2 regions of the Simplicispira piscis genome follow, and region 2 is predicted to be linked to the other one. Evidence: riboswitches for the same ligand, from Rfam matches in the RefSeq annotation. Region 2 holds a riboswitch; the other holds the start of a gene.
The links. Region 2 has a riboswitch for glycine ahead of gcvT (glycine cleavage system aminomethyltransferase GcvT). Riboswitches for the same ligand answer to the same signal wherever they lie in the genome.

Region 1: linked by a shared signal. The riboswitch ahead of ACYVOC_RS18365 (D-amino acid dehydrogenase) and the one ahead of gcvT (glycine cleavage system aminomethyltransferase GcvT) in region 2 are both predicted to bind glycine.

The regions. Positions count from the first base shown of each region.
Region 1 is NZ_BAAGQN010000033.1:31,262-46,643, forward strand. It holds gene ACYVOC_RS18365 (D-amino acid dehydrogenase) at 31-1,335, opposite strand; glycine riboswitch at 1,425-1,532, opposite strand; gene ACYVOC_RS18370 (YXWGXW repeat-containing protein) at 1,721-2,209, opposite strand; gene ACYVOC_RS18375 (helix-turn-helix domain-containing protein) at 2,506-3,237, opposite strand; gene ACYVOC_RS18380 (MFS transporter) at 3,657-5,591, shown strand; gene ACYVOC_RS18385 (Lrp/AsnC family transcriptional regulator) at 5,604-6,068, opposite strand; gene ACYVOC_RS18390 (LysE family translocator) at 6,161-6,784, shown strand; gene ACYVOC_RS18395 (saccharopine dehydrogenase family protein) at 6,788-7,966, opposite strand; gene ACYVOC_RS18400 (YiaA/YiaB family inner membrane protein) at 8,232-8,705, shown strand; gene ACYVOC_RS18405 (hypothetical protein) at 8,737-9,183, shown strand; gene ACYVOC_RS18410 (DUF2145 domain-containing protein) at 9,195-10,028, shown strand; gene ACYVOC_RS18415 (serine endopeptidase) at 10,103-11,164, shown strand; gene ACYVOC_RS18420 (ABC transporter substrate-binding protein) at 11,474-12,571, shown strand; gene ACYVOC_RS18425 (PAS and helix-turn-helix domain-containing protein) at 12,597-13,163, opposite strand; gene ACYVOC_RS18430 (MFS transporter) at 13,200-14,396, opposite strand; gene tgt (tRNA guanosine(34) transglycosylase Tgt) at 14,411-15,382, opposite strand, start outside.
Region 2 is NZ_BAAGQN010000031.1:10,331-25,712, forward strand. It holds gene ACYVOC_RS17995 (electron transfer flavoprotein-ubiquinone oxidoreductase) at 1-406, shown strand, start outside; gene ACYVOC_RS18000 (ABC transporter substrate-binding protein) at 628-1,596, shown strand; gene ACYVOC_RS18005 (ABC transporter permease) at 1,699-2,583, shown strand; gene ACYVOC_RS18010 (ABC transporter ATP-binding protein) at 2,681-3,475, shown strand; gene ACYVOC_RS18015 (Lrp/AsnC family transcriptional regulator) at 3,594-4,052, opposite strand; gene ACYVOC_RS18020 (TRAP transporter substrate-binding protein) at 4,422-5,393, shown strand; gene ACYVOC_RS18025 (TRAP transporter small permease) at 5,497-5,991, shown strand; gene ACYVOC_RS18030 (TRAP transporter large permease) at 5,988-7,265, shown strand; glycine riboswitch at 7,272-7,376, shown strand; glycine riboswitch at 7,394-7,516, shown strand; gene gcvT (glycine cleavage system aminomethyltransferase GcvT) at 7,562-8,692, shown strand; gene gcvH (glycine cleavage system protein GcvH) at 8,817-9,191, shown strand; gene gcvP (aminomethyl-transferring glycine dehydrogenase) at 9,324-12,212, shown strand; gene ACYVOC_RS18050 (Crp/Fnr family transcriptional regulator) at 12,218-12,829, shown strand; gene ACYVOC_RS18055 (c-type cytochrome) at 12,836-13,489, opposite strand; gene soxC (sulfite dehydrogenase) at 13,482-14,684, opposite strand; gene ACYVOC_RS18065 (FKBP-type peptidyl-prolyl cis-trans isomerase) at 14,990-15,364, shown strand.

The sequences.
Region 1 (15,382 bases), on a different contig from region 2:
GAATGATTTGGAAGCAGAATGAGAACGCGCTCAGGTGGCTGGCTGCAGGCGGGGCTGGCGCTGGTCTTTCATGCCAGCAAAGGCAAAGTCGACTTCTGGCACCTGGCCGCTGACGATGTCGGCCAGTGCCTTGCCCGAGCCGCAGGAATGCGTCCAGCCCAGCGTGCCGTGCCCGGTGTTGAGGAACAGGTTGCCCAGCTTGGTGCGGCCGATCAACGGCACATTGCTCGGCGTGGCCGGGCGCAAGCCCGTCCAGAACTGCGCCTGGGTGGCATCGCCTGCCCCGGGAAAAAGCTGCTCCACACGCCGCACGATGGCCTCGCAGCGGGCTGCGTTCAGGTCGCGGCCGTAGCCATTGAGTTCGGCCGTGCCTGCAATGCGCAGGCGGTCGCCCTGCTCGCTGGTGTAGCGCGAGAAGACGAGTTTGAATTCATCGTCCGTTAGGCTGACCTGGTGGGCCATGGCAGCGTCTTTCACCGGCATGGTCACCGAATAGCCCTTGGCCGGGTAAATCGGCAACGACACGCCCAGCGGTTGCGCCAGCAATGGGCTGTACGAGCCCATGGCCAGCACAAAGGCGTCGCCGCGCACCCGCTCAAAACGGCCCTCGGCGTTGGTGACTTCCACGTGGTCGATTGCATCTCCCGCCGCACGCAGCGCGGTAATGTGCTCACCCAGGCGGAACTGCACTCCGGCTTGTGCACACAGTGCGGCCAGTTCGCGCACGAACAGGTTGGCGTCGCCCGATTCATCTTCGGCGGTAAAGGTGGCGCCCGCCAGCTGCGGGCGAATGTGGGCCAGGGCGGGTTCGATGCGCACGGCCTCGTCGGCGCTGATCACCTGGCGCTCGCAGCCTAGTTGGCGCATTTGCTCGGCCGGGCCGAGGGCGCCGTCAAATTCTTTCTGGTTGGTATAAAAATGCAGGATTCCCTGGGTGCGCTGGTCGTACTGGATGCCGGTGTCGCGGCGCAGCTGCTGCAGGGCTGCGCGGCTGTAAGTGCCCAGGCGCACGATCTGCTGGATGTTGTGGCGCGTGCGTGCTGGCGTGCATTCGCGCAAAAATTGCAGGCCCCACAGCCATTGGCGCATATCGGCGCGTACGCGAAACAGCAGGGGAGCGTCTTCCTGGCCCAGCCACTGCAGCACCTTGAGCGGCGCGCTCGGGTTGGCCCAGGGCTCGGCATGGCTGACCGAAATTTGCCCGCCGTTGGCGAAGCTGGTTTCGGCGCCGGGCGTGGCCTGGCGGTCGATGACGGTCACATCGTGGCCGCGTTGTTGGAGGTAATAAGCCGAAGTGACACCGAGCAAGCCGGCGCCGAGAACGATCACGCGCATTTTTGGAGCCTTTCAGGGTTCCAGCGCTTGATGGATAAGCGGTAGCAGCTATTAAATGAATAGCATGCAGCCGGCGTGTCCGCCAAGCTGCCGCTCCCCCTGTCCTTGTGACCTGAGAGATTCACCCCCTGCCAGCATGGCGTGGGGTTTGCTCCTTCGGTGCGCCACGGTGGTGGCGGCTCTCCAGACGGCTGTGATGAAAGGTGCAGTACGGAACCTGAGCGTGTATGGGAGTTTGCGCCTTCGGTGCAGCGGACGGTGCCGCCAAGCTCTCCTGCAGTGCGCGATTCTAGGCGCGCCCGGGGCCCTGCGTGGGGTGCGCAGGGCCTTATGCCATACAACAGTTGCTTATGGAGAGGCCCAAGCGCCTCGCACGCGCAGGGTTTTATTGGCGGTACGGATTGTTGGGTTGGCGGTCGTGCCGGTTGGAAACGCCATCGCCGTCGCTGTCACGGCGGTGGGGTGGGGCGCCGCGGCTGTGTGGGGGCCGGTGCGGGGGGGCGTTGTAATGGGGCTGGCGACCGTCAGGTGTCCGGTCGTAGCGGTTGGGAATGCCGTCACCGTCACGGTCCCAGCGGCCGGGCTCCATATACCAACGCCCACCGCGCTCGCGCCACTGGGGGGCGTTGTAACGGTAACCAGGGCGGGCTTTGAGCCAGTAGCCGTCGATCCAGCGGTAGCGGTCGTGGCGCCATTCCCAGTGGCCCGGTACCCAGACCATGCCGCGCCGGGCCCGGGGCGCGGCCTCGTAGTGCACGGGGGGCGGGGCTGTCTGGATGACGATGGTGGCCGAGGTGGCCGCCTGCGCGGTGGGCGCCAGGGCGCACAGTGACAGCAGGGCGATGCTTGCGGCGGCGAGGGCGAGGCGTGCCATGGGAATACTCCTTTGAAATGGTCCCGAAAGGAACCAATGAAGGGCATTGTGTGGTGCTCTTCGTCAAGCCCGTGTAGTCGTTTGGCGAAGGCGTGTGAGCAAATGTTTCGGCGGCCTGCACCAATGCGCCAGACCGTGATGGATGTCACGCAAGGCTCTTGGTAGAGGACGGATGGGTGTCTTTGCCCTGGAGTGGCTGTATTCTGGGTAATTTTGGTGGCTAGCCCTTGCTGGTAAAGCGTAATCAGCTATCAAAAATAGAGCGTTTTGGGCTGCTCATCGGCGTTGACGCTGTCTCAACGCCGCATCTGGGCAAAGGCCTCGAACTCCCAACTGCGCAGCGCCAGCAAAAGCGTGTAGCCCTCACGTTCGTGCTCAGGCAATTTCTGGTCGGCCAGGTGTTGTTGGGCAAAGTCCTGGGCCACGCGCTGCATGCGCTCCATGAAGGCAGGAGCCAGGGAGCGGCTGATGTTGCCATGCACCAGCAGCACACCTTCGCCTGTGCCGTCAAACCCCCCTGCAAAGTAGTCCAGCAAAGCGTGCTCGCGGAAATAGTTCATCACTGGCCCGTGGGGGCGCCAGCGGAAGGTCTTGGCCAGCTTCAGGCGGTAGCGGTTCAGGGGGCGCAACTCGATGATGCCGATCCGGTCGAGCTGCACCAGGTAGCGGATGACCTCGGCCTCGGTCAGCCGGTAGGCGCTGGTCACCTGCTCCAGCGTCCACTGGCTCAGTACGCAGATGGCCATGAGCAGCAGTTTCTTGTCGGCCACCACGGCCTTCTCCTGGTCGTGCGTCAGCTCCTTGAGCAAGGGTTGCGCGTCGGCCACGCGCCGGGCGAGGTCGGCAAAGTCCAGCGCCAGGGCGCGGCAGATGGCGTCGATGCGCGAGAGCGGCATGTCGCCCTTGGCCAGCATGCGCTTGACGCTCGATTCGGCCATGCCCAACTGCCGCGCGAGGTCGGCGTAGGTCATCTGGGCGGATTTGAGTTCCTTCTTCAGGGCGGTCACGAGGTCGGCGGTGGTGCTCATGGGTATCGATTATCAATACTCCAGGTGCCATCAGTAGCTGTTTAAGCAGCTTTTTGGCGGTGTAATGGGTTGCGCTGAACACACTGCGGGGCATCGACCACTGACGGATGCGACGACCATGACCTTTTCTGTATCCCCCTCAGGTCAGTGCGCGCAGCGCCCTCTGTGCCGCCCGGTCCTGTCACGCGCTGAAATGGGCTTGCTGCTCGGCATGGCTGCGCTGCTGGCGCTGGCATGCCTCGGGCCGGTGTTGTCTGCACTTGTGACATTGCGCAACAGGAGGGTTCCAGTCATGCTGCGCGCCCCTGTGTCCGGGCAGAATCGCGCCCACATCGTCGGCGGCCTACGCTGGCTGTGCGCTTGAGGTGCGGGCAATACCAAAAAAACACAACAAACCTGTCGAGAACGAGGAGAAACGCATGAAGATCGAAAACCCCTCCGCCAGTGCTGCGCAGGCGCACGAGGACCCCAACCAGTTCGCCCTGCTGCGCCAGCGCCGTTTTGCGCCGTTCTTCTGGACGCAGTTCTCTGGTGCGGCCAATGACAACCTGTTCAAGTTTGCCTTCACGGTGATGGTGACCTACCAGATCAGCGTGTCGTGGATGCAGCCGGCCATGGCCGGACTGGTGATTGGCGCACTGTTCATCCTGCCGTTTCTGCTGTTCTCAGCCACCAGCGGTCAGCTGGCCGACAAATACGACAAGAAGCGGCTGATCCGCTTCGTCAAGCGGCTGGAGATCGGCATCATGGCGCTGGCCGCGTGGGGGTTTTTCTCGGCCAACGTACCCATCCTGCTGGGCTGCACCTTTCTGATGGGGCTGCACTCCACGCTGTTTGGCCCTGTCAAGTTCGCCTACATGCCCCAGGTGCTGACCGAGCGCGAGTTGACAGGCGGCAACGGCATGGTGGAGATGGGCACGTTCGTGGCCATTTTGTTGGGCAATGTGGCAGGCGGCCTCATCATCGCCGTACCTGACATTGGGGCCCACCATGTGGGCCTGGCCTGTGTCGGCATGGCCCTCGTGGGGCGTGTGGTGGCCGAGTTCATTCCCTCGCTGCCAGCGACAGACCCGCACCTGAAGATCAACTGGAACCCGGTCACGGAGACCTGGCGCAACCTCCAGCTGGCACGCGAAAACACCGTGGTGTTTCGCTCGCTGCTGGGCATCAGCTGGATGTGGTTTTTTGGCGCGGTGTTTCTATCGCAATTTCCCAGCCTGGCCAAAGAGGTGCTGCACGGCAATGAGCAGGTCGCTTCACTCCTGCTGGTGGTGTTTTCGATCGGCATCGGCATCGGCTCGCTGTTGTGCGAGGTGCTCTCGCGCCGCCATGTGGAGATTGGCCTGGTGCCGCTGGGGGCGATGGGCATGAGCGCTTTTTCCATCGATCTGTATTTCGCTGCCCGGGGCCTGCCCCCGGCCGAGATCATGGGCCTGGCGGCCTTTATGGACCAGGGTGCGCACTGGCGCATCATGCTCGACCTGGCGCTACTGAGCCTGTTTGCCGGCCTGTACAGCGTGCCCATGTACGCGCTCATCCAGATGCGCGCCCAGCCCACGCACCGCGCGCGCATCATTGCGGCCAACAACATCCTGAACGCGCTGTTCATGATCGCCAGTTCGCTCATCGTCGGGGCCTTGCTGGGCGCGGGCTTTACGGTGCCGCAAATTTTCCTGTTCACCGGCTTGGCCAATGCCGTGGTGGCGGCCTACATCTTCTTGCTGGTGCCCGAATACCTGCTGCGTTTCGTGGCCTGGGTGCTCTCGCGCCTGGTGTACCGGTTCAGGGTGCAGGGTGACGAAAACCTGCCGGTGCAAGGCGCGGCCATTCTGGCCTGCAACCATGTGAGTTTTGTCGATGCCGTGCTGCTCATGGCGGCCAGCCCCCGGCCCATCTACTTCGTGATGGACCACCGCATCTTCCGCGTGCCGGTGCTGGGCGCGCTTTTCCGGCTGGCCAAGGCCATTCCGATCGCGTCCTACAAGGAAGACCCGGCCACTTACGAAGCTGCGTTTGAGCGGGCCGCGCAGGTGTTGCGCGAAGGGGATTTGCTGGCGATCTTCCCCGAGGGTGGCATCACGCGCGACGGGCAGTTGCAGCCGTTCAAGGGCGGCATCGTCAAGATCCTGGACCGCGCGCGTGCCGACGGGCTGGATGTGCCCGTGATCCCCATGGCGCTGACCAATCTGTGGGGTTCGTACTTCAGCCGCGTCGAGCGCGGGAGCGCCATGGTGCGGCCCTTCCGCCGCGGCATGTTCAGCCGCGTGGGTCTGAACGTGGGCGCGCCCATGGCTCCGGCCGAGGCGCAGCCCGAACTGCTACAGACCCGCGTGGCGCGGCTGCTGGAGGCGTGACAGGCCCTGGCGTCAGCGCGCGGGCCGCGCCAGCCCGCGCCGTTCGATGGGGGTGGAAAACACGATCGAGGTGCGCGTCTCGCCGTAGCCGTTGATACCGGCGAGGAAGCGTTCCAGGTCCTGCAGCGTGGTGGCCACTACCTGCATCACATAAGAATCTTCGCCCGCCACATGGTGGCACTCCAGCACCTCGGGCAGGCTCGCCAGCTTGTCCAGCAGCGCCCGCTTGCCCGGCTGGGGGACATGGATGCCGACGATGGCCCGCACCCCATAGCCCACGGCGGCAGGATCCACCTGGGCCTGGTAGCCACGGAGCACGCCGGCTTCCTGCAGCCGCTTGATGCGTTCGGCCGTGGCGGGCAGGGACAGGCCCGCGGCATCGGCCAGGGCCTTCAGCGGAGCGCGGGCATCGGCCTGCAGCGCCTGCAGCAGCAGCCAGGCCTTGTCGTCGAGTGGGAGGGCTGAATCTTTTGCCATGGCGGTGCTTTTCCTGAAAAATTTAGGCAGCAAGGTTTTTGGGCGGAATTTTTTGCCTGTTGTCTTGGCTGCATTCTTTCTACCATGGCGGTATGACCTCTTCTGCCATCCCGCTCTTCGCCGAAGCCCTGTGGGTAGGCTTCTCCATTGCCGCGCCGGTGGGGCCGATCGGCCTGCTGACCATCCAGCGCACGCTGGAACGTGGCGTGCGCGCCGGGCTGGCCACGGGCCTGGGCGCAGCCACGGCCGATGCGCTGTACGGGGCGCTGGGCGCGCTGGGGACGCGCTTGCTGATCGATGCGCTCGTGGGCGCACGCGTGCCGCTGGCGCTGCTGGGTGGTCTGGTGCTGCTGTGGATGGCCTGGCGCGTGGCGCGCCAGCCGCTGGCACGGCAGGTGGCGGTCACGCCCGCGTCCGGGGATTTGCTCGGCTATTTCGGGGGCACGCTGGTGCTGACGCTGTCGAACCCGGTCACCATCCTCTCGTTCATCGCCATCTTCGGTGCGATGGCGGGCGGCGCGAGGACGGTGGCCGTCCTGCCCATGGTGACAGGCGTGTGGCTGGGTTCGGCGCTGTGGTGGCTGTTGCTGGCAGCCCTGGTGGCGCGCTGGCGCTCACGCATCGATGATGCCTGGCGCCTGCGCATCCAGCGCGGCTCCGCCCTGCTGCTGGCCGGCTTCGCGCTGTGGCAGTGGTGGGGCCTGGTGCGGGCCTGAGCTTCAGAGCGTTTCGACGGCGAAGCGCAGCCCGGCATGGACCTGCAGCCGGTCGATCAGCGCCTGGCCCAATGCCGGGGCCGTGGTCCAGATGCCGCCGGGCGTGCTGCGGTTCTCCAGCAGGCACACGGCGGCCTCGGCGATCATTTTCGAGGTGGAGCCGTAGCCGGGGTCGCGGTCACCGGTCACGGACACGCTCAGGCGGTGGCCCTGGGCATCCTCTCCGAGGAACAGCACGTCGTAGTGCCCGGCCTCGCGCTCTTCGCGCGAAGGGCCTTCGCCCGGCTTGGGTCCGGCGTCCGAGCCGAGCGATTTGTCGGAGGCCACGGCGTTGGCAATGGCCTCGCCCTTGGCGCCGGGGCCGGTGACCAGCATCTCGTCATAGATGAAATCGGACCCGTAGGCATGGCCCAGCAGGAAGTTGGAGCGGTGCACGTTGCGCGTATTGATGGCCGCCATGACGAACGGCGCCACCCACACGCCCTCGCCCAGCGCTTCGTCCACCATGGGCTTGCTGCCCGAGGGTTGGCGCGGGCCGGTGAAGCCGGGCGTGAGCGCGAAAGGGTCGCGCAGCAGATCGAGTACGCCGGGCTCGCTGGCGGCGGCGGCCAGCGTGGCCTTGAGGCTCGCCGCGGTACCGCCTGAGAAAGTGCCTTTCATTTTGCGCACCCGGCCGCGCACGCGGCTGGCGGGGTGGCCAAAGCGCGCCTTCATCTCGTTTTGCAGCAGGAAAACACCCAGGTCGAACGGGATCGAGTCGAAGCCGCACGAGAACACGATGCGCGCGCCGCTGGCTTTGGCCGTGGCCTCGTGCGCGTCGATCATGTGGCGCATCCAGGCGGGCTCGCCGCACAGGTCCACGTAGTCCACGCCGGAAGCCGCGCAGGCGGCCACGAGTTCGTTGCCGTAGAGCTGGTAAGGGCCCACGGTGGTCAGCACCAGGCGGGTCTGGTCCATCAGGGTTTGCAGGCTGGCGGGGTTGCTGGTGTCGGTGACGACGAGTGGTGTGTCGGCGGGGGCACCGATTTCATCGCGCACGGCGGCCAGCTTCTCGGCGTTGCGCCCGCCCATGGCCCAGCGCAGGCCGCTGCCTGCGGGGTAGCGCTGCAGCAGGTATTCGACCACCAATCGGCCTGTGAAGCCGGTGGCGCCGTGGACGACGAGGTCAAAGGGTTTTGTCATGGTGTGTCTCTTTCTTGGGCGGTGATTCCAGGGTGTCTGGCGCGGCATGAGAGGGCATTGTCGAAGACCGGCCCAAGGCATGGGTGTCGCGCAGGTGCCGACCGGCGGAGGCCTGGGGTTTTTCGGCAATGGCGGACAAAAAGTATCAAAAAACGATACCCCAATGCTTTGTATGCGCTGCTTTGGCATGCCAAAGCAGACAGCAGGGCCGACGGGCAGCACCATGCGTTCCATGTTCAACCATGGCCTCCGGGCCTCTACCGCAATGTCTTCATCTTCCCGCATCGTCCCGCGTGACAGCCGTGCCTGGCAGCTCCAGGTGTGGGTCTCCTTCGGTATCGCCGTGTTTCTGTGCGTCGTCGGTTTGGCCTGGCTGCCCGGCGAGCCGCTGGAGCAGGTGTTCATGGTGATGGGCTATGTGTTCTGCCTGTCTACCGCGTTGGTGCTGGCCAAGTTTGTGCGTGACAACGAGGGCAGCCGCCAGGGTGCGAAAGATGTGCCGATGTGGAAGCTGGTCGTCTGGGGTGGCTTTGCCGTCGCCATGGGCCTGACGGGCTGGGGCCTGCTGGGCATGGACATCAACGTGACCTACAAGGCCTTCCTCGGCGTGGGTTGGCTCTACCTCATCACCACCGCCTTCACGCTGGCCAAGATGCTGCGTGACCGCCACGAGGCCGACCTGCTGGAAGCCCGCTGGCAAGGCCGCCGCGAAGCCAGCACGGCCCACGCCACTGAATGACCCCTACAACCCTTCATCCAACGAAACTTCCATGACGACAAACATTTACAAAAAGCGGGCCTGCCTGCTGGCCGCGGCGGGCCTGGCCTGTGTCCTGGTGGCAATGCCCGCACAGGCCCAGAGCGAGGCCTCGGCTGCGCTCTCCCTGTTGCCCGTGGCGTCGGTGGTGGGCTCGGCCTCGGTTGGCGCGGTGCTGGCGCTGCCGATCGCCCTGTCGGTAGCGGGTGCAGTGCTTACCGTGAAAACGGTCGAAGCCTCCGCGACAGGCACGGTGTACCTGCTCGAACGGGCTTCGGATGGTGCACAGGTCAGTGTCGAAGTCGTGGGGCGTGGTGTGGCCGCATCGGCCCATGGCGTTGGCACGGTGGTGGCTTGCAGCGTGATCGGCACGGGTGTCGTGCTGTCGGTCGCGGGCGAGGTGCTGGCCTTTATTCCCAATGCCCTGGGCCAGGCCCTGCTGCACAACGAACATCTTTAAGGAGCCGCACCATGCTTTATCCAAACACGTGGCGGCGCACCGCCCTGGCGGTTTTCTTTATCGCAGCCGCCGTGGTGCTGGCCGCTGCACCGGCCCATGCCGGCCGCTCGTGTGAGGCGCACAAACCCACGCTGCAGCTCATCGAGCGCGGCATGCAACTGGCGCAGCAGACCGCCACCGCTCTGGATGCCGAACATGCCCGCAGCGGCGCCCAGGTGGCGGTGCTGGGCCGCGCCGGACAAGACCTGGGCAAATACGGTCTGCGCTACTCGCACCTGGGCTGGGCCTACCGCACCGCTGAAGGCCCTTGGCGCGTGGTACACAAGCTCAACGAGTGCGGCACCGCCGTGGGGCATTTGTACCGCCAGGGGCTGGGCGAGTTCTTCCTGGACGACCTTTGGCGTTACGAGGCCGTATGGGCTGTACCCACCCCCGAGGTGCAGCAGCGCCTGCTGCCTGTGCTGCAAGACCGGCTGCGCGCTCGCGCCCTGCAGCATCCGCCCTATAGCATGGTGAGCTATGTGTGGGGGCGCACATACCAGCAATCAAACCAGTGGGCGCTGGAAACCCTGGCCCTGGCCATGGAGCCTTCCAGCGTGCGCACGCGCGATCAGGCGCAGGCCTGGCTGCAGTTCAAAGGCTATGAACCCAGCGTGCTCAAGATTGGTGCCCTCACGCGGCTGGGCGGCCGCGTGGGCTCGGCCAACATCGCCTTTGACGACCATCCGAGTGACAAGCGCTTTGCCGACCGCATCGAAACGGTCACTGTGGATTCGGTGCTGGCCTGGCTGCAGCGTGCGCAGCTGGCATCGGCACCTGTCGTGCTGCGTCTGGAATCTCGATAAAAATAGCCTCTAGCGCTTAACAACAAAGCGCCTTAAGCTATCAATTCAATAGTTGATAATTTCCAGAGAACAACATGAGCAAATCCTTGCGACTGTCCGAAAAATGGTTTCGCCGCGGCCTGTGGCTGGTAGCGCTGGTGTTTGCCAGCTTCCTCATTGGCCTGGGCGGCACCGTCGTGGGTGATCTGCCCAAGGTCGAAACACCGCTGGCGCTGGACGACTTTCTGGATCGGCCTGCGGCACAGGCATTGCGCACGCAGGTGAAAGAGGCGCGCCAGGCCGAGCAGGACGCCCAGACCGCGCTGGAGCAGGCGCAATTGCAGCGCAACAAGGCGCGCAGCGAAAGCTCTGCCGAGCGGGAAACGTTCAACAACTGGCTGGCGGCCCGCAGCGTAACGCAACGGGCCGAGCACGACCCCGAGGTGCTGGCGCGCACCCGGGTCCTCGATGCACTCAAACAGGCCGAGCGCAGCACCCAGAAGATGGTGGAGCAGCAGCAGCAGGCGGCACTGGATGCGCGCCAGACCGCAGCAGCGGCGCAGCAGCGCCTGGGCCAGATGGAGTCCGGGGCCTACGACAAACTGCACGCCGAGCGCCGCAAGGTTGAGCTGCGCGTGTTCCTGTACCGCCTGGCGCTTACGCTGCCGCTGCTGGCCATTGCCGCCTGGCTGTTCGTCAAAAAGCGCAAGGGCACCTATTGGCCTTTTGTGTGGGGCTTCATCTTCTTCGCGCTGTTTGCGTTCTTCGTCGAACTGGTGCCCTACCTGCCCAGCTATGGCGGCTATGTGCGCTACGTGGTGGGTATTGGTATCACGGCGCTGGTCGGGCGCTACGCCATCCTTGCGCTCAACCGCTACCTGGAGCGGCAGAAACTGGCCGAAGCCCTGCCCGACCAGGAACGCCGCAAGGAACTGAGCTACGACGTGGCGCTGGCGCGCCTGGCCAAAAATGTGTGCCCCGGCTGCGAGCGGCCGGTAGACCTGAAAGACGGCAAGACCGATTTTTGCCCGCATTGCGGCATTGGCCTGTTTGACCACTGCGGCCAGTGCAGCACGCGCAAGAGCGCCTTTGCCAAGTTCTGCCATGCGTGTGGAACGGTGGCCAGCGGCAGACCCGGCGCGAGCGAGGTGCATTGACGTCGGGTGGGCTCTGCATGCGCCCGTTGCCAGCTCCTACGTAGAACTACGTCAACACAAGCCCCTGTAAGTAAACGTACGACTGGCGTAACGCCGGTGCGGGCTCTAGGCTCACGCTCCTTACGACAAGGAGACCCCATGAGCCGACAGACTACGCCCGGTGCACTGCATCCGACGAATCCGCCCGCTGTGCGACCCCCGAATCCAGTCCACGCATCAGCCGAGTGGCAAGGTGCGGCACAAAGTGCGGCTGATCCCGGGCTTGTGGGACGGGCGGCCCAGCGCATCGGCCTGTGGGGCGCTGCCAGCATGCTGGCCTTCGTTCTGCCGTGGTCGGCCGCCCGGGCCGATGTCGTCATTGGTCAGGTGGCCCCCCTGTCAGGCGTGCTGGCCAGTACGGGTAAACAGATGGTGCTGGGCGGCAGCATCTATTTCCGGCATATCAACGCCCAGGGTGGCGTGCATGGCCAGAAGATCGCGGTGAAAGTGCTGGACGACGGCTACAAGGTGGACGACACCGTGCGTTTGACAAGCGAGCTGTTGGCCGACCCCGAAGTGGTCGCGCTGTTTGGCTTTGCGGGCACTTCAAACATTGGCAAGCTGCTGAGCGATGGCGTGCTGGAAAAGGGCGGCGCCGCGCTGGTGGCGCCCTATACCGGCGGTGAGCCGCTGCGCAACCCCTTCAACCCCTGGATATTCCATGTGCGCGCCGGTTATGCCGACGAGACCGAGCACATGGTGCAGCAGGTGACCACGTTGGGCATGAAGCGCATTGCGGTCATGTACCAGGACGATGGTTTTGGCAAAGCGGGCCTGGAAGGTGTGCAGAAGGCGCTGGCCCGGCGCCAGCTGGAGCTGTCGGCCGCCGCGCCCTACGACCGGAATACCGATAACGTCGATGCGGCCGTGCAGCAGATCATGAAGTCCGATGCGCAGGCGATCATCATGATTGCGGTGAACAAGCCCACGTCGGCCTTCGTCAAGCGTTACCGCGAGATGGGCGGCGGCGCCCAGCTGTACAACATCTCCGTGGTAGACGCGGCCGAGATCGTCAAGCTGGCCGAGTTGAAGAACGCGCATGGCCTGGGCATCAGCCAGGTGGTGCCTTTCCCGTACCAGCCCAACTTGCCCGTGGTGCGTGAGTACCAGACCCTGCTGAAAAAATATGCGCCCGATGAACACATCAACTACACCAGTTTCGAAGAATTCCTTGGTGCCAAGGTGCTCGTCGAGGGGCTGCGTCGTGCGGGACCCGCGCCGACGCGGGCCAAGGTCATCAAAGCACTGGAGAGCCTGGGCCACTACGACCTGGGCGGGGTCTCGGTGAATTATTCGCCCGACAACCGCGTGGGTTCGCGTTATGTGGAGGTGACGGTGATCGGACGCAGCGGGCGTTTGATGAAGTAAACGCAGCCCCTGCGGCCGGGCGCCGTCAACCGGGGTGGCCCAGCAGCCGGGCAACCAGCTCGCCCGTGGTGGTGGCGTCCAGCTTGCGCATCAGGCGCGCCCGGTGGGCCTCGACGGTGCGGTGGCTGATCTCGAGCAGGCGGGCGATCTGCTTGCTGGTCGCGCCGGTCACGATATGCTGCGCGATCTCGCGTTCGCGCATCGTCAGCGCCGCGCCGACCGGGCGGCGCAGCGAAATGTCCTCGAACATCCACACGGCATGGGCAAAAGGGTCGGCCCGGTCGAGCGCACGGCCTGCCACATGGCACCAGAAAAGGGTGCCATCGGACCGGCACATGATGCGTTCGTCGCTGTAGTTGCCGGTGGCCTGCATCTCGGGCAGGCCGAGCTTGCCAATGTGGGTGAACTCGTCGAGAGAAGGGTATAGCTGGGCGAGGGAATGGCCCATGAGATCGGTCTGGGCATACCCGAAGATCTGCGCCAGCGCCTCGTTGCAGATTTCGATGGTCCGGTGGCGTGAAACGCACAGGCCCACCGGCGCCAGGTGGAAGGCCAGTTCCAGCGTTTGCTGAAGTTCGGAGGAGGAATCCATGACGCCTGATTCTGCCCCATGGACTGCTGCGCAGGGCTAGGGGGAAATGACCTGCTTGGGCTGGGTCGCTTCATCACGCAGCAATGGGCGCAGCGCCAGCAGGCCCAGTGCCGGGCCCAGCGCCAGCCACGGCAGCAGCGCGCCCAGTGCCACGATCTCCGCCAGTGACACGAACAGCAGAATGCTGGCAATCGAAATGGCAAATCCGATGCTGTTGGTGAGCGTCAGCACACTGCCCACGGCCTGTGCGGGAGCGTTGCGCGCCGTCAGGGTGGAGAGCTGGGGAGAGTCCCCGGCCACCGTGACGCCCCACAGCAGCAGCCAGCCAAAGAACAGGCTCGCGCCGGCATCCAGCATCCACGGTGTGGCCAGGCAGCACAGACCGCTGGTGGCCAGCTGCACGGCGGCCACACGCGCGCTGCCCCAACGCTGCGCCACCCATCCGCCGAAGGCACAGCCGATGGCGCCCGCACCCAGCACGGCAAAAGCCGCCCACGACAGCGCCAGGCCTTGCACCCGCGTGGCCAGCACCAGCGGCACCATCACCCACATGGTGTAGAGCTCCCACATGTGGCCAAAGTACGCCAGCACCGAGCTGCGCACCCGCGCATCGGTCCACACCGTGGCCAGGGCGCGCCACTGCAGCGTGGTCACACGCGCCTGCGCACCGGGTGCATCGGTGGTGCCCAGGAACAGCAGCAGGCCGCCCGCTGCCGCCAGCCCTGCTACGCCCAGCATCAGCGTGGGCCAGGGCAGGGCGTTGCCCAGCGCACGCAGTGCGTGGGCGCTGGCCGAGCCCAGCACCAGCGCGCCTATCAGCAGCCCCAGCGCACCCCCCAGGCCGCGCGTGTACCACTGGGCGGCGATCTTCATGCCCACCGGGTAAATCCCGGCAAGGAAGAAACCGGTGGCAAAACGCCAGACCAGCAGGGCGGAATAGTCGCGCACCATGGCCCAGGCCCCCACGGTGCAGGCTGCACCGGCCAGCGAACACAGCAGGAACACCCGGCGCGCCGAAAACCGGTCGGCAATGGCGAGCAGTGCGAAGACCAGCGTGCCCACGATGAAACCGAACTGCAGCCCCGAGGTGAGCGTGCCCACCGCCGCAGCGGGCCAGCCCAGTTCGCGCTGCAGGTCGGGCATGACGGCGTTCACGGCAAACCACAGCGAAGTCCCCGCAAACTGTGCGGTGACCAATACCGGTAGCACGTGGCGCGGGACGGGGGTTTGCACGGTGGGCTTGTCTGTCAGACGCCGCGTGCCCGGTCGGCCTTGAATTGCGCTCGGAACTCGGTGAAGCGTCCGGCGTCGAGCGCCTCTCGCACTTCGCGCATGAGGTTCAGGTAGTAGTGCAGGTTGTGCACGGTGGTGAGCATGGGGCCCAGCATTTCTCCGCAGCGGTCAAGGTGGTGCAGGTAGGCGCGACTAAAGCCGCCGCGCCCGCCCGCGTCCCACGCCACACCCGATGCGCCTGCGCAGGCGTGGCAGGTGCAACTGGTGTCCAGGGGTTGGTGGTCGGTCTTGTGGCGCGCGTTGCGGATTTTTAGATCGCCAAAGCGCGTGAACAGCGTGCCGTTGCGTGCGTTGCGGGTCGGCATCACGCAGTCGAACATGTCCACACCATCGGCGACGCCCTGCACCAGGTCTTCGGGCGTGCCCACGCCCATCAGGTAGCGGGGTTTGTGGGCGGGCAGGCGGTGGGGGGTATGCGCCATGATCTGCAGCATCTGCTCCTTGGGCTCGCCCACGCTCACGCCACCAATCGCGTAGCCGGGGAAGTCCATTTCCACCAGCGCCTCAAGCGACTCCTGGCGCAGGTGCTCGAACATGCCGCCTTGCACAATGCCGAACAGCGCGTTCGGGTTGCCCAGGCGCTCGAACTCGACCTTGGAGCGCAGTGCCCAGCGGCGGCTCATCTCCATGGACTTGCGCGCCTCGGCCTCGGTGGTCAGATGCCCCTTGGTCTCGTACGGCGTGCACTCGTCAAGCTGCATCACGATGTCGGAGTTGAGCGTGGTCTGGATCTGCATGCTCACCTCGGGCGACATGAACAGCTTGTCGCCGTTGACGGGGCTGGCAAAGGTCACGCCTTCTTCAGTGATTTTTCGCATGTCGCCCAGGCTCCAGACCTGGAATCCCCCCGAGTCGGTCAGGATGGGCTTGTGCCACTGTTCAAAGGCGTGCAGCCCGCCAAAGCTTTGCATCACGTCCTGGCCGGG
Region 2 (15,382 bases):
GCTGCACCGCGACAAGCCCGACCACGCCTACCTCAAGCCGGCCAGCGAGTGCAAGCCCATCGTCTACCCCAAGCCCGACGGCAAGCTCACCTTCGACCGGCTCTCGAGCGTGTTCATCAGCAACACCAACCACGCTGAAAACCAGCCTTCGCACCTCACGCTCAAGGATGCCAGCGTGCCGGTCCAGATCAACCTGGCAAAGTACGCCGGGCCCGAAGCCCGCTATTGCCCCGCTGGTGTGTACGAGTTCGTGCCCGACGAAGCCAAGGGCGGCAACGCGCAGCGCCTGCAGATCAACGCGCAGAACTGCGTGCACTGCAAGACCTGCGACATCAAGGACCCGACGCAGAACATCGTGTGGGTCACACCCGAAGGCGGCGGTGGACCGAACTACTCGGGCATGTAAAAAACCATAGCGCTTTGCGCAATAGGGGCCTGCGTTGCAGGCCCTTTTTTATGCAGAAATGACCGCAGCAGATAACGCCGAGTGCTTACAACAGCACAGAGCCCCCCAAGACCAGGGCAATGCTGCGCTGCAGTAGACTTCCCCACGAGGCCCGGCGACCCTCCTGCGTCGGCCTTCTTTACGACAAACAGGAAACAACGATAGCAAGGTTGGAGATAGCAATGAAGCAAATGTCTTGGGCACCCCTGGGCGCACTGGCCCTGGCTGTGATGGCGGTGGTAGCACCCGCCCATGCCCAGCAGAAATCGGTCGCTGTGACGGCCATCGTCGAACACCCCGCGCTGGACGCCGTGCGCGATGGCGTGCAGGCCGCTCTCAAGGATGCGGGCTTCGAATCGGGCAAGAACCTGAAGTGGCAGTACCAGAGCGCCCAAGGCAACACCGGCACGGCCGCGCAGATCGCGCGCAAGTTCGTGGGGGACAAGCCCGATACCATCGTCGCTATCGCCACGCCCTCGGCCCAGGCCGTGATCGCGTCCACCAAGTCCGTACCCGTGGTGTTCTCGGCCGTGACCGACCCTGTCGCCGCCAAGCTGGTGCCCAACTGGGATGCCTCCAAAACCAACGTGACCGGCGTGTCCGACCTGCTGGCGCTCGACAAGCAGATGGACCTGGTCAAGCAGGTCGTGCCCAACGCCAAGCGCGTGGGCATGGTCTACAACCCCGGCGAAGCCAACTCGGTGGTCGTGGTCAAGCAGATGAAGGAGCTCCTGCCCAAGCTGGGCATGACGCTGGTCGAAGCGGCCGCGCCGCGCTCGGTCGACGTGGGCAGCGCCGCGCGCAGCCTGATCGGCAAGGTCGACGTGATCTACACCAACACCGACAACAACGTGGTCTCGGCCTATGAAGCGCTGGTCAAGGTCGGCCAGGAAGCCAAGATCCCGCTGGTGGCTTCGGACACCGACAGCGTCAAGCGCGGCGCCATTGCCGCTTTTGGCATCAACTACCGCGACCTGGGCGAGCAAACCGGCCGCATGGTGGCGCGCATCTTGAAGGGCGAAAAGCCCGGCGACATCAAGCCCGAAGTGAGTACCAAGATGGAACTCTTCGTGAACCCCGGCGCCGCCGAAAAGCAGGGCGTGAAGCTGTCTGACGCGCTGATCAAATCAGCGGCCCAGGTCGTTCAGTAATCCATTGACCGCACCCAGGGGCTGCAACCTTTGCAAAGCCCCGCTGCAGGAGCCATGCACCGCGTGGCTCCTGCTTTCTTTTCACCCACTGCCCTGCTGCCCATGTCTCTCTTTTCCTTGCTTGGCGCCATTGAAATCGGCCTGATTTTCAGCCTGGTGGCGCTGGGCGTGTTCATTTCGTTCAGGCTGCTGCGCTTTCCCGACCTGACCGTGGACGGCAGCTTTCCGCTCGGTGGCGCCGTCTGCGCCATCCTGATCTCCCACGGCACCAACCCCTACCTGGCCACCCTGGCCGCCATGGCCGCCGCTGCCGCCGCAGGCCTGCTCACGGGCTGGCTCAACGTTCGGCTCAAGATCATGGACCTGCTGGCCAGCATCCTGGTGATGATCGCGCTGTACTCGATCAACCTGCGCATCATGGGCGGGCCCAACGTGCCGCTGATCAATGACACCACCCTGTTCACCCTGCTGCAGCCCGAGGGCATGGAAGACTATGTGGCGCGCCCCCTGCTGCTGGCCGTCATCGTCATCGCCGCCAAGCTGGCACTCGACTGGTTCTTCGCCACCGAGCGGGGCCTGGCGATCCGCGCCACCGGCTCCAACGCGCGCATGGCGCGCTCGCAGGGCGTGAACACCGGCGCCATGGTGCTGCTCGGCATGGCCGTCTCCAACGCCCTGGTGGGCCTGGCCGGCGCGCTGTTTGCCCAGACGCAGGGCGGCTCCGACATTTCCATGGGCATCGGCACCATCGTCATCGGCCTGGCCGCCGTCATTGTGGGCGAGAGCATCCTGCCCTCGCGCCGCCTGATCTACGCCACGCTGGCCGTCGTCATCGGCGCCATCGTCTACCGCTTCTTCATCGCTCTGGCGCTCAACAGCGACTTCATCGGCCTCAAGGCGCAAGACCTGAACCTGGTCACCGCCGTGCTCGTCACCATCGCGCTGATCATCCCGCAGATCAAGCGCAAGCTGGCCAAACGCCGCTGAAATGAAGCACACCCCCCTGAGTAACCGGCTGCGCCGCGCCAGTCCCGCGTATCGCCGGTAAAGCGAAGCCCCACGGGCAAAGAATAGGAAACGCACCATGCTGAGCGCCCAAAACCTCGAAATCACCTTCAACCCCGGCACACCAATAGAAACGCGCGCCTTGCGCGGCATGTCGCTGAACATTCCCGCCGGGCAATTCGTCACCGTGATCGGCTCCAACGGTGCCGGCAAGTCCACCTTTCTCAACGCCATCTCGGGCGACCTGGGCGTGGACAGCGGGACCATCACCATCGACGGCATGGACGTGACGCGCCAGCCCGTGTGGGCGCGCGCATCGCGCGTGGCGCGTGTGTTCCAGGACCCCATGGCCGGCACCTGCGAAGACCTCACCATCGAGGAAAACATGGCCCTGGCGCAGCAGCGCGGCACGCTGCGCGGCCTGCGCAGCGCCGTCAAGGCCGCGCTGCGCGAGACCTTCCGCGCGCGCCTGGCCACGCTCGGCCTGGGACTGGAAAACCGCCTCACCGACCGCATCGGCCTGCTCTCGGGCGGCCAGCGCCAGGCCGTGAGTCTGCTGATGGCGGCGCTGCAGCCCTCACGCATCCTGCTGCTTGACGAACACACCGCCGCGCTCGACCCGCGCACCGCCGACTTCGTGCTGCAGCTGACCTCGCGCATCGTCGCCGAGAACCAGCTCACCACCATGATGGTCACGCACAGCATGCGCCAGGCCCTCGACGTGGGCGAACGCACCGTCATGCTGCACCAGGGCCAGGTGGTGCTCGACGTATCGGGCGAGGAGCGCAAGCGCCTGGACGTGCCCGACCTGCTCAGGATGTTCGAAAAAGTGCGCGGCGAAAAGCTCGCCGATGACGCCCTGCTGCTGGGCTGAACCCGTGGCTCCCTTCTGCGGTCTGTCCCGGGGCTGCAGGTTGATCTTAAATATCTAAATTAATAGCTGCTGACGCTTTACCAGCAAGCGCTAGAGGCCGATTAGGCCTCAAACAGGTTCAATCAGAGAACAGCGGCAGGTCGGCTTTTTTGAGCGTGCGCAGCACGAAGCTGGAGCGGCTGTGGCGTATGCCCTTGATCTTGTAGAGCTTCTCGCGCAGCAGGCGCTCGTAGTCACGCGTGTCCTTGACCACGATGCGCAGCAGGTAGTCGTAGTCGCCCGAGACCAGGTGCGCCTCGATCACCTCGGGAATACTGGCCAGGGTTTCGCCAAACTTCTCCAGCGTGTTGTCGGAATGGCTGTCGAGCGTGACCTGCACCAGCACCGTGTCGGCCAGGTCCAGCGACTGTGGGTTGATCCGCACCGTGTAGCCCTGGATGACACCGGCCTCCTCCATCTTCTTGATGCGCCCCCAGCACGGCGACGGGCTCAGGCCCACGGCCTGGCCGATCTCTTGCAGGCTGGCGCGTGCATTGCCCTGCAGCACAGCGAGAATTTTTCTATCCAGTCGATCCATCGGCCTGATTATTCAGCAAAACTTATATTTGCAGAAAAATATTCTGCAAATATGCGCGAATGGCCCGATTTCAGCAAATTCATCTTCGCCCCACGGCGCATACTTCTTACATCAAGGCGCTCTTACCGGAGTGCACGAACTGACAAGGCCCCGGCTGGTTATCGCCAGCACGGGGCCCTTGGCATTTCGGGGCCGGGCGCGCAGCCAAGAACCCTGCGCCTTGCAGACAGGTTTCTGCAAGTTAATAAGCACGCTTACCGCATAAACCCCGATGCCCGCCGCGATGCTGCAGCACCATAATTTGCGAGAAGCAGGAGCGCATTCGCCCCTCTGACCTCAAGCGATCGCCCACCACCCACAGGAGACACCATGCAACTGACCAAACTCGTCGTCGGCCTGAGCCTTGCGCTCGGCTTTGTGGCCGCCGCTGCCGCGCAGACCACCATGCGCATCAGTATCTCGACCGCGCAGAACTCGCACCAGGGTGTCGCCATCGACGTCTTTGCCAAGGAAGTGGAAAAACGCACCGGCGGTCGCTACAAGGTACAGACCTTCTACAACGGCGCCCTGGGCGGCGAGCGCGAGTCGATCGAGGCGGTGCAGTTGGGCACGCAGGAGCTGGCTTTCAGCTCCACCGGCCCGGTGCCCAACTTCGTGCCGGAGGCCAAAATCCTCGACGTGCCCTTCCTGTTCCGCGACAAGGCGCACGCGCGCGCCGTGCTTGACGGCCCCATCGGCCAGGAAATGCTGACCAAGTTCGACGCCAAGGGCTTCAAGGCGCTGGCCTGGGCGGAAAACGGTTTCCGCCACATGACCAACAGCAAGCGTGATGTGAACACGCCCGAGGACTTGAAGGGCCTGAAGATGCGCACCATGGAGAACCCGGTGCACATCGCCGCCTACAAGGGTTTTGGCATTATCACCACCCCCATGGCCTTCCCGGAAGTTTTCACCGCGCTGCAGCAGGGCACGGTCGATGGGCAAGAGAACCCGCTGCCGGTCATCATCTCGGCCAAGTTCGACCAGGTACAAAAGCACCTCACGCTGACCGGGCACGTGTATTCGCCCTGCATCTTCCTGATGAACAAGGCGTCATTCGACAAGCTCTCGGCGGCCGACAAGCAGGCCTTCCTCGATGCGGCCAAGGAAGGCACGAAAGCGAACCGCGCGCGCGTGGACGAGGACGATTCCAAGGGCGTGGCCGATCTGCGCGCCAAGGGCATGACCGTGATCGACAACATCGACAAAGCCAAGTTTGTCGCTGCACTGGCGCCCGTGAACGCCGAGTTTGAAAAGCAGTTCGGCAAGGCCAACCTGGACAAAATCCGCAACTACAAGTGATTTAGCTACATTTATTGTAGCAATTAGCGCCCGTATCTATTAAGATAACGGGCGTTTTCATTTGAAATCACGACACCGACTGCGAACCTGGCGACTGCGCCCCATGAAAACCGCCTTCCTGACCTTTGAGCGCTGGACCAGTGCCCTTTCCCTGTGGTGTGCCTGCGCCATGCTGGTCCTGGCGGCTGCGCTGGGCATGTTCCAGATCATCATGCGCTTCGTGCTGGAGCAGCCAGCCGAGTGGACCGAGGTACTGATCCGCTTCAGCCTGATCTGGATGGTGTTTCTGGCCATCCCCACGGCCTTCCGCCAAGGGGCCATGGTGAGTGTGGATGTGCTTTACCGCTGGAGCCCGCCGCGCCTGCGCCGTGTGCTCGATGGTGTGGTGGCGCTGGCAGCGCTCATGCTCATTGCCATCATCGTGTGGTGGGGCTGGGACTACGCATTGCGCGGCCGCGTGCAGACCATGGCGGGCCTGGAGTCGCTGTCGATGTTCTGGGCCTATGTGGCACTCCCAGTGGGTGGCGTGTTCAGCGCCCTGGGCATTGTGGGCAACCTGATCGACCCGCGCCGCATGGAACTGGAGACCGCGCAATGAGCGTTGTCATGATCTCCACCATGGTGCTGTGCTTTGCGCTCACCATCTCCGTTGCGGTGTCGATTGGGCTGGCATCCATCCTCGGCATCCAGGCGTCCAACGCCCACATGCTCATCTCCGTCAAGGAGATGTTTGGCGCCATCAACAAGTTTCCGTTGGCGGCCATTCCCTTCTTCATCCTGGCCGGTAACCTGATGGAAGCAGGCGGCATCTCACGCCGACTGGTCGAGTTTGCCAAAAGCCTGGTGGGCGGTGTGCAAGGCGGCTTGCCCATGACCTGCGTGCTCACGTGCATGATTTTTGCCGCCGTTTCGGGCTCGTCGGTGGCCACCACCTTTGCCATTGGAGCCATCCTGATCCCGGCGCTCATCAAGCACGGCTACCCGACCAGCTATGCCGCCGCCCTGCAGGCCACCAGCGCCGAGCTGGGCGTGATCATCCCGCCGTCGATTCCGCTCATCCTGTACGGCGTGAGCGCCGAGGTGTCGATCGGCGAGCTGTTCATCGCCGGTTTTGGCCCAGGCCTCTTGATCAGCGGCGCGCTGATGCTGTTCGTCTGGGCGTATTGCAAGTGGAAGGGCTGGGGCAAGAACGATGGCGAAGGCCGCATGCCGCTGGGCCGCGCCACGCTGCAGGCGGGCTGGGCACTCTTCATGCCCGTCATCATCCTGGGCGGCATCTACGGCGGCGTTTTCACGCCCACTGAGGCCTCGGCCGTGGCGGTGTTCTATGCGCTGGTGGTGGGGGTGTTGATTTACCGGGAAATCGGCATCAAAAGCCTGGCGGCCGTGCTGCGGCGTTCGGTCATTTCGTCTTCGGTGATCATGTTCATCATCGCCAACGCGGGCCTGTTTGCCTTTCTCATCACCCGCGCGGGCGTCCCCGACGCCATTGGTCATTGGCTCGAAGCGGTGCTGCAGTCACCTGCGCTGTTTCTGCTGGGCGTGAACGCGGCGCTGTTCTTCATCGGCATGTTTATCGAGACCAGCGCAGCCATCATTGTGCTGGCGCCCATCCTGGCGCCCGTGGCCCAGCATTTTGGTGTGGACCCGGTGCATTTCGGCCTGATCATGGTGGTGAACCTGGCGCTGGGCATGGTTACGCCGCCCTTTGGCGTGAACCTGTTTGCTGCATGCACCGTGGCACGCATCTCGCTGGACCGCATCGTCGGGAGCCTGCTGCCGTTCGTGCTGGTGATCCTGGGCTGCCTACTGCTCATCACGTACTTTCCGTCGATTTCGCTGAGTTTGCGCGATATCGTCTATGCAAAATAGGTAGAATTCGCCCGGTCAGGAGAGAGCGCCCCGCACTTCACCACGAAGCACGAGCGGCGCCGCCGAAGGCGCAGGCCCCCGCCGAACGCTCAGGCAAAAGGACTGACAAACGCCCGCAACGATGCCGGCGTACCCTAGCTGGAGAGAGATGTCCGCGCCCCAGGTGCAGGCCATCCACCGAAGGAGCAAACCGCACGGCCAGCCAGGGCGTTGCGGCGAATCTCTCAGGTAAAGCGGACAGCAGGCAAATCCCGCAGCCCCATGGGCTGTGGCCCCTATTTGCCCCGGAGTCCGCCATGTCTGCCACCGCCCCCCTGCTCACCACGCCGCTCAACGCACTGCACATCGAACTGGGCGCCCGCATGGTGCCCTTTGCCGGTTATTCCATGCCCGTGCAGTACCCCGCAGGCCTGATGGCCGAGCATCTGCACACCCGCCAGGCCGCGGGCCTGTTCGATGTGTCGCACATGGGCCAGCTGCACCTGGTGGGGCGCGATGCCGCTGCCGCATTCGAGACCCTGATGCCGGTGGACGTGATCGACCTGCCCGTGGGCAAACAGCGCTACGGCCTGCTGCTCAATGACGAGGGCGGCATCATCGACGACCTGATGTTCTTCAACAAAGGCAATGGCGAGATCTTCGTCATCGTCAACGGCGCCTGCAAGGTGGGCGACATTGCCCACCTCCAGGAACGCATCGGCATGCGCTGCCAGGTGGTCCCCATGCCCGACCACGCCCTGCTCGCCCTGCAAGGCCCGCAGGCCGCCACGGCATTGGCCCGCCTGGCACCCGGCGTGGAGCAACTGGTGTTCATGACGGGGGGCAACTTCACCATTGCAGGCTGCACCTGCTTTGTCACCCGCAGCGGCTACACCGGCGAGGACGGCTTTGAAATCTCCGTGCCCGCCACGCAGGCCGAAACCCTGGCCCGCGCCCTGCTGGCGCAACCCGAGGTCAAGCCCATTGGCCTGGGCGCACGCAACTCGCTGCGCCTGGAGGCGGGGCTGTGCCTGTATGGCAACGACATGGACACCACCACCACCCCCGTGGAAGCAGGCTTGAACTGGGCCATACAAAAAGTGCGGCGCACCGGCGGCGCACGCGCCGGGGGCTTCCCGGGCGCCGACAAGGTGCTGGCGCAACTGGACAACCCCGCCAGCCTCACGCGCAAGCGCGTCGGCCTGGTCGCCACTGAGCGCGTGCCAGTGCGCGAGCCCGCCGTACTGGAAAACATGGACGGTCAGGAGATCGGCCAGGTGACCAGTGGGCTGCTGAGCCCTTCGCTCAATCAACCCATAGCCATCGCTTACGTCGGCCCGGACTACACCGCGACAGGAACCGAGATTTTTGCCATGGTGCGCGGCAAGCCCGTGCCCATGAAGGTCAGCACCACACCTTTCGTTCCCACACGCTATTACCGCGGCTGACCGCCAGGGCATTCCGTTTTTCAATCAATCGAATACGCGAAGCCGACAAAGTCATCGCTTGATTTAGAAATGGAATAAGCAGCGGCTACATTCCCCTTTCCATCATCTTTCCAGGAGACATCCCATGACCGTCAAATTTTCCAAAGACCACGAGTGGATCAACATTGCCGACACCAACGCCGCCGTGGTGGGCATTACCGTGCACGCCCAGGATGCCCTGGGTGACGTTGTTTTCGTCGATCTGCCCGCCGTGGGCGCCAGCTTTGCCCAGGGTGACGTGGCCGGTGTGGTCGAGTCCGTCAAGGCCGCTGCCGACATCTACATTCCCGTCGCGGGCGAAGTGGTGGAAGTGAACGAGGCCCTGCGCGCCGACCCCTCGTTGGCCAACACCGACCCGCTGGGCGCTGGCTGGTTCTTCAAGGTCAAGCTGTCGGACCCGTCGCAGCTCGACACCCTGATGGACGAGACCGCCTATTCGAGCTTTGCCGCCAGCGCCTGAGCGTCACGACAACAAAAACCATAGCAGTTCGCGCTTGAATTCAGGCACTTTCAAAATATAAAGTGCCTGAATTCTTTTAGAAACAAGCGCAAGATGCTCTCTTTTTAATAGCCTTTCAGACTGGTTCCCGCCATGCAGATGCCTGCCGCCCTGCCCTTGTCCGCACTCGAAAACACCACCGAGTTTCTGCCCCGCCACATTGGCATCGATGCGGCCGATGAAGCGCACATGCTGTCGGTGATCGGCGAGGCCTCGCGCCGCGCACTCATCGACTCCATCGTGCCGCGCTCCATCGCGCGCAGCCGCGCCATGGATGTGCCGCCCCCGGCATCGGAAGCTGCGGCGCTGGCCGAGCTCAAGGCGATTGCATCACGCAACCAGGTCCTCAAAAGTTTCATCGGCCAGGGCTACTACGGTACGCACACGCCCGGCGTGATCTTGCGCAACATCCTGGAGAACCCCGCCTGGTACACGGCCTACACGCCCTACCAGGCCGAAATTTCGCAGGGCCGCATGGAGGCCCTGGTCAACTTCCAGACCATGGTGTGCGACCTTACCGGCATGCCCATTGCCAACGCTTCCATGCTCGACGAAGCCACGGCCGCCGCCGAGGCCATGACGCTGGCCAAGCGCTCGGTCAAAAGCAAAAGCCACCGTTTCATCGTGGCGGGCGATGCCCATCCACAAACCATTGAGGTCATCCAGACCCGTGCCGCCCCCATGGGCATTGAGGTGGTGCTGGCCAACTCGCTGGAGGAATGGAACGCCGCCCTGGAAGGCGAGTACTTTGCCGTGCTGGCCCAGTACCCCGCCACCAGCGGCCGCATCGACGACTTGCGCGCCGACGTGGAAAAGGCCCATGGCAAACAGGCCGCCTTCATTGCCGCCGCCGACCTGCTGGCCCTCACGCTCATCACCCCGCCCGGTGAGTGGGGCGCCGACATTGTGGTGGGCACCACACAACGCTTTGGCATGCCCATGGGTGCGGGCGGCCCGCACGCAGCCTACATGGCCTGCCGCGACGACTTCAAACGCTCCATGCCCGGTCGCCTGGTGGGCGTCAGCGTGGACGTCCATGGCAAGCCGGCCTACCGCCTGGCACTGCAGACCCGCGAGCAGCACATTCGCCGCGAAAAAGCCACCAGCAACATCTGCACCGCGCAAGTACTGCCTGCAGTAATCGCCAGCATGTACGCCGTGTACCACGGCCCGCAAGGCCTGCGCCGCATCGCGCAACGGGTCGCCAGTTACACCGCCATCCTGACCAAGGGCCTGGAGCAATTGGGCGCCCCAGTGCGGGCACAGGCCACGTTTGATACCGTCAGCCTGAAAACCGATGGTGCTACCAAAACAATAGCTGCTCGCGCAGTACAGATGGGCGTTAACCTGCGCATTTACTTCGAAAATTACCTGTGCATCTCGCTGGACGAAACCACCACGCGCGAAGACATCGCGCTGCTGTGGAAGATTTTCGCCAAAGACGGCCAGGCACTGCCCAGCTTCGACGCCTTTGAACAGGGCGTGGAGTCGCTGATCCCCAGCGCGCTGCGCCGCACCAGCCCCTACCTCACGCACCCGGTGTTCAACACGCACCACTCTGAGACGGCCATGCTGCGCTATATCCGCCAGCTGTCGGACAAGGACCTGGCGCTGGACCGCTGCATGATTCCGCTGGGTTCATGCACCATGAAGCTCAACGCGACCAGCGAGATGATTCCGATCACCTGGCCCGAGTTTGCCAACGTGCACCCCTTCGCACCGGCCCACCAGCTGGAGGGCTACCGCCTTCTGGACGAGCAGCTGAGCGCCTGGCTGTGCCAGGCCACAGGCTATGCCGGCGTGAGCCTGCAGCCCAATGCGGGCAGTCAAGGTGAATACGCAGGGCTGCTGGCCATCAAGGCCTGGCATGCAGCCCAGGGCCACAACGATCGCAACATCTGCCTGATCCCCAGCAGCGCGCACGGCACCAATCCTGCCAGTGCGCAGATGGTGGGTATGCAGGTGGTGGTGACCAAGTGCGACGACAACGGCAACGTGGACATGGCCGATCTCCAGGCCAAATGCGAGCAGTACAGCGCACAGCTGGCCTGCATGATGATCACCTACCCCAGCACGCACGGCGTGTTTGAAACGCAGGTCAAAGAACTGTGCGAACTGGTGCACCAGCATGGTGGCCGCGTCTACGTAGACGGCGCCAACATGAATGCATTGGTTGGTGTGGCCGCCCCCGGCGAATTTGGCGGTGACGTGAGCCACCTGAACCTGCACAAGACCTTCTGCATCCCGCACGGCGGCGGCGGCCCCGGCGTAGGCCCCGTGTGCGTGGTGCAAGACCTGGTGCCTTACCTGCCCGGCCATGCTACGGCGGGTTTGGCGGGTGGCGTGGGCGCTGTGTCCGCAGCCCCGCTGGGCAATGCCGCTGTGCTGCCGATTTCCTGGATGTACATCCGCATGATGGGGGCCGAAGGCCTGCAGGCCGCCACCGAAGCGGCCATCCTCTCTGCCAACTACATCAGCGCACGCCTGAAGGACCACTACCCCACGCTCTACGCGAGCGAAAACGGCCATGTGGCGCACGAGTGCATCCTGGATCTGCGCCAGCTCAAGGACACCAGCGGCGTGATGGCCGAAGACGTGGCCAAGCGCCTGATTGACTACGGATTTCACGCGCCCACGCTGAGCTTCCCGGTGCCCAACACGCTGATGGTGGAACCCACTGAGAGCGAAAATCTGTTCGAGATCGATCGTTTCATCGACGCGATGATCGCCATCCGCAATGAAATCCGGCAGATCGAATCAGGTGCCTGGCCGCAGGACAACAACCCGCTCAAGAACGCGCCGCACACCGCTGAAAGCCTGCTGGGTGCCGAATGGAACCGCCCTTATGCCCGCGAGACCGCCGCCTACCCCGTGGCCGCCCTGCGCAGCAACAAATACTGGTCGCCGGTGGGCCGGGTGGATAACGTGTGGGGTGACCGCAACCTGAGCTGCAGCTGCATCCCGGTGTCTGACTACGCTTGAACGCAGTGACCTCGACCACCAGCGCCTGCACCGTTTGCCAGCCGCCTGTGCTGGAAGCGCTGGTCCAGTCTGAACCTGTACTGGCTGCGTTGTGGCAGGCCCTGCCCCGCCGCCATTTCGGCGCGGGTACATTGCTGCAGCAGGCGGGCGAGATCAGCACGCGCTGCTGGCAGGTGCGCAGCGGCGTGGTGCGGCTGTTCTACCTGAACGAACAAGGGACCGAGCGCAACCGGTCGTTCCACGACACCGGCAGCTGGGTGGCCGGCAATCTGCCGCCTCTGGCGCTGCCCAGCCCCTACGCCATCGAGGCACTGGCACCTGTAGAAGCCGTGGAGCTGGCCTATGCCACCTTGCAGCAGTGGCAACGCAGCTTTCCCCACATCGCCCCCTTGCTGGAAGAAGCCCTGGGCTATGTATTTCAGCAACACGCGCAGCGCGAAGCCGAGTTGTTGAGCCACCCGCCCGAGGTGCGCTACCAATCTTTTCTCGCTACACACGGTGATTTAACGCCCCACCTGCCGCAGCACCATGTGGCCAGCTACCTGGGCATTTCGCCGGTGTCGCTATCACGCATCCGGGCACGGCTGGGCATGGTGGAAGCGTCACGCGGCGTTTGAGAATTTTCAGCGTTCCTGTGGCCACGCACTGACCGTGCGATCCCGCCCTGGCATCACCACTTGGGGCAATTTTTCCTTGTCCATGACGGCGTCACCTGCCACCAACCCGTTCAGATGCAGCAGGTGCGCGGTGATGCCGTACACCTCGTCATCGGTCAGGCTCTTGGGCGCGTGCATCGGCATGCCCCGGCGCACATAGTCGAACACCGTCGTGGCATAAGGCCACATCGCGCCCACCGACAGCACCTGCAACGGGTACTTGCGCACACGCAGGGGCCGTAGCGGGTCGCTCCAGCCGATGAAACCATCCGTTCCGGCCAGCCGTGCGGCAGGCCCTTCGATGCCCTGTGCACCGTGGCAGGCGGCACAGTGCATGGCATACAGCCGCGCGCCCTGCTCCACGCTGCCCCGGCCGGGTGGCAGATTGCGGCCGTTGGGGAAGACGGTGATGGCGTAGCGATCGATGTCGGCAGGCGAGAGCGCCTGGCCTAAACCGATGACATGTGGCGGCGCTGCTGGTGCAGGAGTCACAGCGGATGGTACCTGGGTCTCGCTGGCTCTGCCTGTACTCAGCAGTCCCACCACCATCGCCACAGCCACGCCCCGCCGCAGGGTGGCACGCCCTGCGAGCAGCAACTGGCTGCACAGGTCTTCACGCATAGACGTTATCCACGCGGCCATCGGCTTGCACGCGCCAGGCCTGCACCGCGTTGTAGTGGTTGAACGAGTGCATGGCATAGCGCCGCTTCCATTCGCTGCGCAGTGGCTGTGTGCGACCATGCTCGTCGGTAGCGCGACTCATCAGGTCGGCCTTGCGGCCGTTCCACTGCCAGGGCAGCGTGAAGCGCGTAAAGGCCCGGTCCAGCACCGGGCCGTGCAACTGCGCCGCAGCCCAGGTGCGGCCTCCGTCCACGGACACATCCACACGCGCGATGCGCCCCCGGCCCGACCAGGCCAGCCCTGAGATTTCGTAAAACCCATGGGGCTCAGGCAAACGCTGCTGGCCTGAGGGGTGCGTGATCACCGACTTCACCTCCATGTGGAACGCAAAGCGCTCGATCCGCCCATCGGCCAGCACTTGCGTGTACAGGCCCGACTCGTCCTTGGTGTACGCAGGCACGTCAGTCACCTCCAGCCGGTGCAGCCATTTCACGTTGACATTGCCTTCCCAGCCCGGCATGAACAGGCGCATGGGGTAGCCTTGAGAAGGTCGCAGCCGCTCACCGTTCTGGTACAGCGCCACCATGCCGTGCTCCAGCAGCGCCTTCAGCGGCAGACTGCGGCTGTGCGATCCGCCGTCAGCACCTTCGGCCACCACCCATTGGGCGCTGTCCTTCAAGCCCGCTTCGTTCAGCAGATAGGCCAGCGGCACGCCCGTCCACTCCGAGCACGACACCTCGCCCGCAATCTCTCCCAGCGTCTGGTCCAGTGCCGTGGGCGACAGCGCATTGGCGGCTGAATTGCCCGCGCATTCCAGAAAATGCACGCGGCCGACCATGGGATAGCGCAGCAGGCGCTCCAGATCAAAGCGCAGCGGCTTGTGCACCAGCCCGTGCACATTCAGCGTGTGGCGCTCCGGCGCAATGTCAGGCACACCGTTATGGTGGACTGCAAAGTGCAGACCGCTGGGGGTAATGATGCCGCGCTGGTGCTGCAGCGGCGTGCGCCACACCGGAAAGCCTGCCACAGTGGACAAGGTCCGCTCCACCTGCACCTCGTGTACGGCGGGCAGGCCGTACGGCAGATCGGCCCCACCGGGGCGGGTCATCGCATCGGGCAAGCGGGCGGCCAGTGGCCGTGGTGGCGCCGCCTGCGCCGCCGCCATACCCACGCCCCCCGTCGCAAGACCACCCAAAAAAGTCCTCCGAGCCAGTCCGCTGTGGTCGCTATATGAACGCATCCATCGTCTCCGCAAAAACAAACACTCGGCACCCATCGGCCGCAAGTGCAGTGTTGCGGGCTGCAAGCCGCTGCGCATTAACGCTTGTTAACGCGCCCCATCTTCTTGGCGCCAGCCACGGCGCCAAGCCCTTTACACTGGCGCGCCGCTCGCAGCCCAACACGTACTGCCGAGCACAATGGAGTTCCGATTTTTTCTATCCCTTCTTTTTGTTTCAAGGACAACCCGTGCGCATTTCTTCCGCCCTTGTACTCGTCGGCCTGCTGGCTACCCCCTTCACCTCTGTCCAGGCTGCAGACCCCACCACCACGGCCAGCGGCCTGGTTTATGAATCGCTAAAAGACGGCAACGGCGATTCGCCCAAGGCCACGGACACCGTCAAGGTGCACTACAAGGGCACGTTCCTGGACGGCAAGGAGTTCGACAGTTCGTACAAGCGCGGCGAACCCACTGAGTTCCCGCTCAACCGCGTGATTCCCTGCTGGACCGAAGGCGTGCAGCGCATGAAACCCGGCGGCAAGGCCAAGCTGACCTGCCCACCCGCCATTGCCTACGGCGAGCGCGGTGCGGGCGGCGTGATTCCGCCCAACACCACGCTCAACTTCGAGGTCGAGCTGGTTTCCGTGCGCCGCTGATCCTTGCACTTGCAGGCC